DNA from 2 places in the Chitinophaga sp. Hz27 genome. Region 2 is predicted to be linked to the other one. Evidence: riboswitches for the same ligand, from Rfam matches in the RefSeq annotation. Region 2 holds a riboswitch; the other holds the start of a gene.
What was found. A riboswitch is a leader RNA that binds a small molecule or an ion and turns the genes downstream of it on or off. The one in region 2 is predicted to bind S-adenosylmethionine.
Positions count from the first base shown of each region.

Region 1: linked by a shared signal. The riboswitch ahead of ACE38W_RS17205 (trans-sulfuration enzyme family protein) and the one ahead of ACE38W_RS04225 (trans-sulfuration enzyme family protein) in region 2 are both predicted to bind S-adenosylmethionine.

Region 1 is NZ_JBHKFJ010000007.1:66,215-69,637, forward strand. It holds gene ACE38W_RS17200 (dicarboxylate/amino acid:cation symporter) at 1-729, shown strand, start outside; gene ACE38W_RS17205 (trans-sulfuration enzyme family protein) at 737-1,906, opposite strand; SAM riboswitch class I at 2,079-2,182, opposite strand; gene ACE38W_RS17210 (NAD-dependent epimerase/dehydratase family protein) at 2,259-3,209, opposite strand; gene ACE38W_RS17215 (DUF2490 domain-containing protein) at 3,399-3,423, opposite strand, start outside.
Region 2 is NZ_JBHKFJ010000002.1:83,591-87,013, reverse strand. It holds gene ACE38W_RS04230 (DUF2851 family protein) at 11-1,288, opposite strand; SAM riboswitch class I at 1,418-1,536, shown strand; gene ACE38W_RS04225 (trans-sulfuration enzyme family protein) at 1,718-2,896, shown strand; gene ACE38W_RS04220 (homoserine dehydrogenase) at 2,954-3,423, shown strand, end outside.

The DNA.
Region 1 (3,423 bases), on a different contig from region 2:
CATTCTGGCAATGAGGTAATGAAACAGATCCTCCATGTAATCATGAAGGCTGGCCCTATTGGCCTTGGTGCTTACTTCGCCTGCCAGGTAGGCACGGTGGGGCCACAATTATTTGGTACTTATGCCCATTCACTGGGACTATATTATATAGTGGGCATAGTTTACCTGATCACTGGTTTCACACTATACGCCTTTATTGCCGGCGGGTTTCCGGGCATTCGCATCTTCTGGAAAAACAATGTAGTGCCCATGCTCACCGCTGTGGGTACAGGCAGCAGTATTGCTACCATCCCTGCAAACCTCGAAGCAGCACCTAAAATGGGCGTCCCTAATGATATTGCCAATGTTGTGATACCGCTGGGAGCCACCTTACACAAAGATGGCTCCAGTATTTCTGCCATCGTGAAAATGGCCGTGGTATTTGGTATGTACGGAAAAGGTTTCGACAACCCACACACAATTCTGATGGCGTTAGGCATTACCGTTATCGTCAGTATTGTGGAAGGCGGTATTCCTAATGGTGGTTATGTGGGTGAAATGCTGATGATGAGCATATACGGCTTTCCGCTGGAAGCCTTGCCTGCCATGATTATCATTGGTACGCTGGTAGATCCGCTGGCTACTATTTTGAATAGCACCGGCGACAATGTAGCGGCGATGATGACCACCCGTTTTTTACGAGGCAGGTTGGAAAAGCCCGTCCCTTCCGCTGAAACGGGTCTTACCTGATATTCGTTTAGGCATTGACGGTAGTCAATCCTGCCGGTATCTTTTTAAATGCCTGCTCCAGGTCCTGAATTAAATCATGATAATCTTCCAGTCCTACAGATAATCGAATCAGGCTGTCGCTAACACCGGCAGCCCTTCTTTTTTCGTCTGGGATGGATTTATGAGTCATCGCTGCAGGATGACAGAGTAAGCTTTTAATACCACCAAGGCTTTCGGCCAGTTTGAAATATTGAGTAGCAGTAACGAATGCAGTAGCACCTGCTGCCGTATCGTTTTTCAGGGTAAAAGAAATGATTCCACCAAACCCTTTGCTCTGGCGTTTTGCCAGCTCATGACCAGGGTGTGAGGTCAGACCTGGATAGAATACTTTATCTACTGCAGGATGCTGTTCTAGGTACTCAGCTACATGTTGCGCATTTTCTACGTGTTGGCGTATACGTAATGGTAAGGTTTCTATACCGCGTATCAGCAGGAAGCTATCGAATGGTGACAATACTGCACCACAAGCGTTTTGATAGAACTTAATTTCCTGCGCCAGTTGTTCTGTTTTACTGATGACTACACCGGCAATCAGATCACTGTGGCCACCGAGGTATTTGGTAGCACTATGCACGACGAGGTCGGCGCCCAGCGCCAGCGGCTGCTGCAGGATCGGCGATGCGAAGGTATTATCGACGCACAAAAGTATATTATGCGCTTTCGCAATTTTCGCGATCGCTTCTATATCAGAGATCTTCAACGTTGGGTTGGTAGGGGTTTCCAGCCATATGAGCCTGGTAGAAGGTGTAACAGCATTGAACACAGCTGTAACATCGGCAGTGTCTACATAATTAACATTGATACCAAACTTTTTATAGACTTTATCAAACAGTCTGAAAGCGCCACCATAGATATCATCTACAGCGATGATTTCGTCGCCGGCTTTCAGCAATTTTATCACTGCATCTATTGCCGCGAGGCCACTACTGAAGGCAGATGCGCCTGCTCCTCCTTCCAGCCCCGCAATAATTTTCTCCGCTGTTTCTCGTGTTGGGTTATTACTACGTGCATAATCATAACCTTTGTTTACTCCTGGTGCTTCCTGAACAAAAGTGGACGTCTGATAGATAGGAACTGCAATGGCGCCTGTTTGCGGATCTACTGGAAGAGAATGGATCAATTGTGTGATTGTACTCATTGGTCGTTGATTTTTGAGATGAATAAAAGGGGTTCTTTTTTGCAGTATACTATCAGGAGAGATGCAAGGTGAGGTCTATACCATTGCCGTTGGGCATTGGTTTAAATAAAAAAAACTCATCTGTAGCCAGATGAGTTTTATATCTAAAAGAAAATTAGTAAAACTTGTATCTGACTTATCTTCCCTCGCGTGGCGAGGATGGATGCAGCACCTTTCACAGTGTGAAGGTTGCTAAGGTATCGTCGGGCCATGTCCCTACTCCTTTCTTGATAAGCAACTATTAAAGAACTGATGCAAAGATAGGACGCATTTTCAATTCTCCAAATTTATTTCCTACAAAATCAGTAGACTTCTACTTTTTCTGGGCAGCAATAGTATCCAAAATCCCTTGCTGGTAAGGGGTTGGGGCCATATGGAAATATTTTTCAAATTTCTCAGAATTGAAATGATATGGATAGTTATTCTGATATAACATCTCTACCATCTCTTTAATCTGCTTGTCGAACAGACCGGTGAGCGTCAGCATAAATTTATTCAACTTCATATATTTAGGCTTCACTCCCATGGCATCGGCGATCATCGCAATATATTCCTTACCTGTAGGCGCCGGCGCCGCTGTAGGCAGATGCCATACCTGGTTCCAGGAGCTATTGTCTTGCAGCAACAGGTGCATAGCCCTGCCCGCATCTGGCGTATATGTATAGCTATGCGGCATGTCGTCGCGGCCAATCCACATGGCAGTACTACCTTTCGCATATTTATCGATGATCAACAGGTTCAGAAAACCGGTTTTATCAGCACGCGGGCCATAGAAATCAGCAGCACGGGCAATAGTAGCCGTGATATTCCCTGCTTTTACTTCGTCCATCAGCTGGGTAGCAATTTTTGCTCTGATTTCTCCCTTTTTGCTCAATGGCTTGTAAGGAGATGATTCCACTATCTGCCCTTCTACTAACCCATACGAATATACGTTGTCGAAGAAAAGCAACTTGGCATTACTGGCCTTGCAGGCATTGATTACATTGTTCATAATCGCTGGCCACGCTACAGACCAAACATTAATATCATATTTAAGGCCGGCGCAAAGGATCACAACATCAGATCCTTTTACAGCATTTAAGGTTTGACTGGCATCAGTGATATCTGCAGCCACCAAATCGGTGATACCTGCATATGATTGGGGATTACGACTAACAAGTCTTACACGCTGACCGGCAGCTGCCAGTTGGGAAGTAAGCTCATTGGCAATGACACCGCCTGCACCCAGGATAGTGTAAAGTAAACGGTTGTTCTGTTCAGACATAGTACGGGTTTGAAATACAAGTTTAGATTATAACGGAAAAGCTACTGGATAGTTGTAAATGGCAGCTCGAATTTCAGTAAAATCTATAGCATATACAAGGAGACGATTGGAAAATGAACTTATTTTAATCAATATATAATATTATGTCTGTGAGATGCTATTTCTGCATAAAACTGCCATGTCTGTCTGCTAATGTTTTTTTCCCTCCCAGATA
Region 2 (3,423 bases):
CCGGATTTTTTTATCTCCCCAACAACTTCACGCCTATCATACAATGCAGGCATCTCATTTCATCACAATAGTATTTTTTTAAATGTAATAACCCTTGTGATGCCAGCGCATTGGCGGGCATAATCCCTGATTGTTTCCACTTTAAAATTATCCTGTTATCCTCTGCGGGCATAGATAACAACCATTCCAATGATTGTTGTTGCAGGTACAGGCTTCCTTTTCTGCTGCCGTAGAAAAAACGCAGTGGCAGTACCATATTGATGATAAGACTATTCAGCGCCTGTTCTCCCATACCGTGCGCAGTTTCTACTTCCTGGTCGAAACGATAATGTGTTTCCCAATACGGCGACGGCTGCACGAAAAGTAATTGTCTGAGATCATCAATACTGGTCGCTTCTGCAAGACTGGCGAATAGGCGTGGCCGTTGAGTCCACAAGGCAGCAAAAGCGGCCAGGCGCATCGTAGGAAAGGCAGAAGGTCTTATGCGTAGCCACTTCCAACTATGCGCTGGCATAGGAAGCAGGCTATGCTTGTGTTTCAACCATCGATAATGCTGTTGTAATTCCAAAGCGTACGGATCTTCAAATTTAGCGCTGAGTAAGCCTGCTTGTCCAAATAATAAAGCCTCTGGCAATTCGGGGTTATAGCGATAACGCAGCAACAGTGTCAGCGGCAGCTGTTTGATTACTTCCAGCATGGGACTAGCATTATGCGGCTGTCCGAAACCCTCTGCCAGTAAGTGATAGCAAAGACTTTCCCAATCGTGACAGTTCTTTTGTAGCAAAGCTGACCAGCGTTGCATTTTAAGTTCCCAGCGTTCTGCGAGGAGTCTTTCCTGCCAGGAGAGCCAATGTAAGGGCGAGATCCTGGCGGCCTGGCTATGGCAGGGTACAAAGCCGGCGTTCAGTTTGAGCGCAGCATACCTTTGCAGCAGTAGTTTGGAAATATGTTGCTGCAATTCCAGGCAGGGCGCGGGAAACAGGAGATCGGGGTTGTCGTGGTAAAAGACCACATGTAAAATAATATTCGCATATCGCGGATCATGCTGGTGAGCATGCCGGTACCAATCGGAGCTAGAGATATGCAGCTCTATATTTCCGCTCCATCGCGTGGGTCCGATACAAATACTGGCAGCAGTAAAATCGGGGCCATCGAGATGGTTAGGTATCCCGGGATGTAGCACGGTAACGGCTTCGCCGTCGGTAGTTTTGAGCGCCTGGTGTGAATACAGGCGATGTTGCCAGATAAACTGGAACAGCTCTTCAGAGAGCAACGGGTTAACAGACATACAGATATGGTTGGTTTCTATAAAAATATAGCAGAATAGCGGGTAAAAGATCAGGGGAGAAAAAAATTTTTGTCCTGATTTGGAAAATTGGTCAGGATGACCTTACCTTTGCACCCAGTTCTTACACATCACTTATCCAGAAAGGCGGAGGGTCTGGCCCGATGATGCCTTAGCAACCTTTCCTGAATTGCAAGTCAGGAAGATGGTGCTAATTCCTGCTCTTGGTTTTACCAAGAGAAAGATAAGTTGGCAGAGATTAATCTTCACCTTATAATATAATTGAAAGGCTCTTCCAACACAAGGAAGAGCTTTTTTTTTGCCCTTCCCCCTCACTCCCTTCATGGATTTGTGGTTGTTTAAGTTAGTTTTTAGTGATAAAGTTGCAGAATATTATTCCATATTCTGACAATCATTAAAACAGTTCTGACAATGAAAACAGCAACACAACTGATTCACAGCATACCGGTAGATGAATTGACGGGGGCTATCTCAGTACCTATCTATCAGACATCTACGTTTGTGCAGGAATCACCAGGCATTAACAAGGGTTTCGAATTTTCCAGGGCCAACAACCCTACCAGGAAAGTATTAGAAGACCTGATCTGTAATCTCGAGGAAGGCTATGCCGGCTTCGCGTTTGCCAGTGGTATGTCTGCTATTGACGCTGTTCTCAAGCTCCTGAAATCCGGCGATGAAATCATGGCGGTAGAAGATACTTACGGAGGCATCTTCCAGATCTTTAACCACATGTTTGAACGTTTTGGCATTAAGGTAAACTTTGTAGATACCAGTAATACCGATAAAGTACTTGCTGCTATCACACCAAAGACGCGTGTTATCTGGCTGGAATCGCCCACCAATCCTACATTGCGCATCACTGACATCAAATCTGTCAGTAAGATTGCCAAGCAACACGATATTCTCCTTGTGGTAGATAATACCTTCAGTACACCGTTACTGCAGCAACCTATCACCCTCGGTGCCGATATTGTGATCCACAGTGCCTCTAAATACTTGTCAGGCCATTGTGATGTTATTGCAGGACTGGTAGTGGTAAATTCCAAAGCACTGGCAGATCAGCTGAGATATAACCAGAATATTTCTGGTAGTATTCTCAGTCCATTCGAAGCATGGCTTACTATCCGCGGAATAGAAACGCTAGCCTTACGACTGGAAAAACAATGCGCCAATGCTACTGCTGTCGCCAACTGGCTTAGCACGCATCCTGCAATTGACAAGGTGTATTATCCAGGGCTCGCCACCCATAAGAATCACCATATTGCCAGGAAACAACAAAAAAATTATGGCGGACTAGTTAGCTTCTCCTTAAAGGCAGATAACATCAAAAATGCGATCCGTATCGTCAATGCTACGAAGTTGTTTAAACTGGCGGAAAGCTTTGGCGGCGTGAAAAGTATGCTGGCCCACCCGGCCACTATGACACATCGCAACATACCGGAAGATTTCCGGAAAAAAACAGGTCTGCAAGACTCCTGCATCCGACTGTCGTTAGGTATTGAAGACGCAGATGACTTGATCAACGATCTGAAACAGGCATTGGATAGGTTAAACTCTCCTGCCGGCAAACAAATAACTGTTTTACAATAAAGCGCGGATCAACAGCAGCAGCAGCTCATTGATGACCGCAAAATGATTGAACAAAGTATGGAAAATAAGATCATCAATTTAGGAATCTTCGGATTCGGTTGTGTAGGACAAGGACTGTACGAGGTATTGAACAGAACAAAAGGTATTAATGCAAGAATCAAAAAAATCTGTATTAAAGATCCTAACAAATCAAGACCTATTGACAGCAGTTATTTCACTACTGATAAAAATGAAATCCTTGAAGATCCTACCATTGACGTGGTAGTAGAGCTTATCAATGATACTGAAGCAGCATTTGAAATCGTAAGCACTGCCTTACGTAATGGTAAAGCTGTAGTTAGCGCCAGCAAACGCATGATTGCTGAAAACCTCGCTTCTCTCTACCAATTACAGGCAGAAAATAAAGTTCCTTTCCTCTACGAAGCATCCAGCTGTGCAAGTATTCCTATCATCCGTAACCTGGAAGAATACTATGACAATGACCTGCTCAACGCAGTAGAAGGTATCTGCAACGGATCTACGAATTA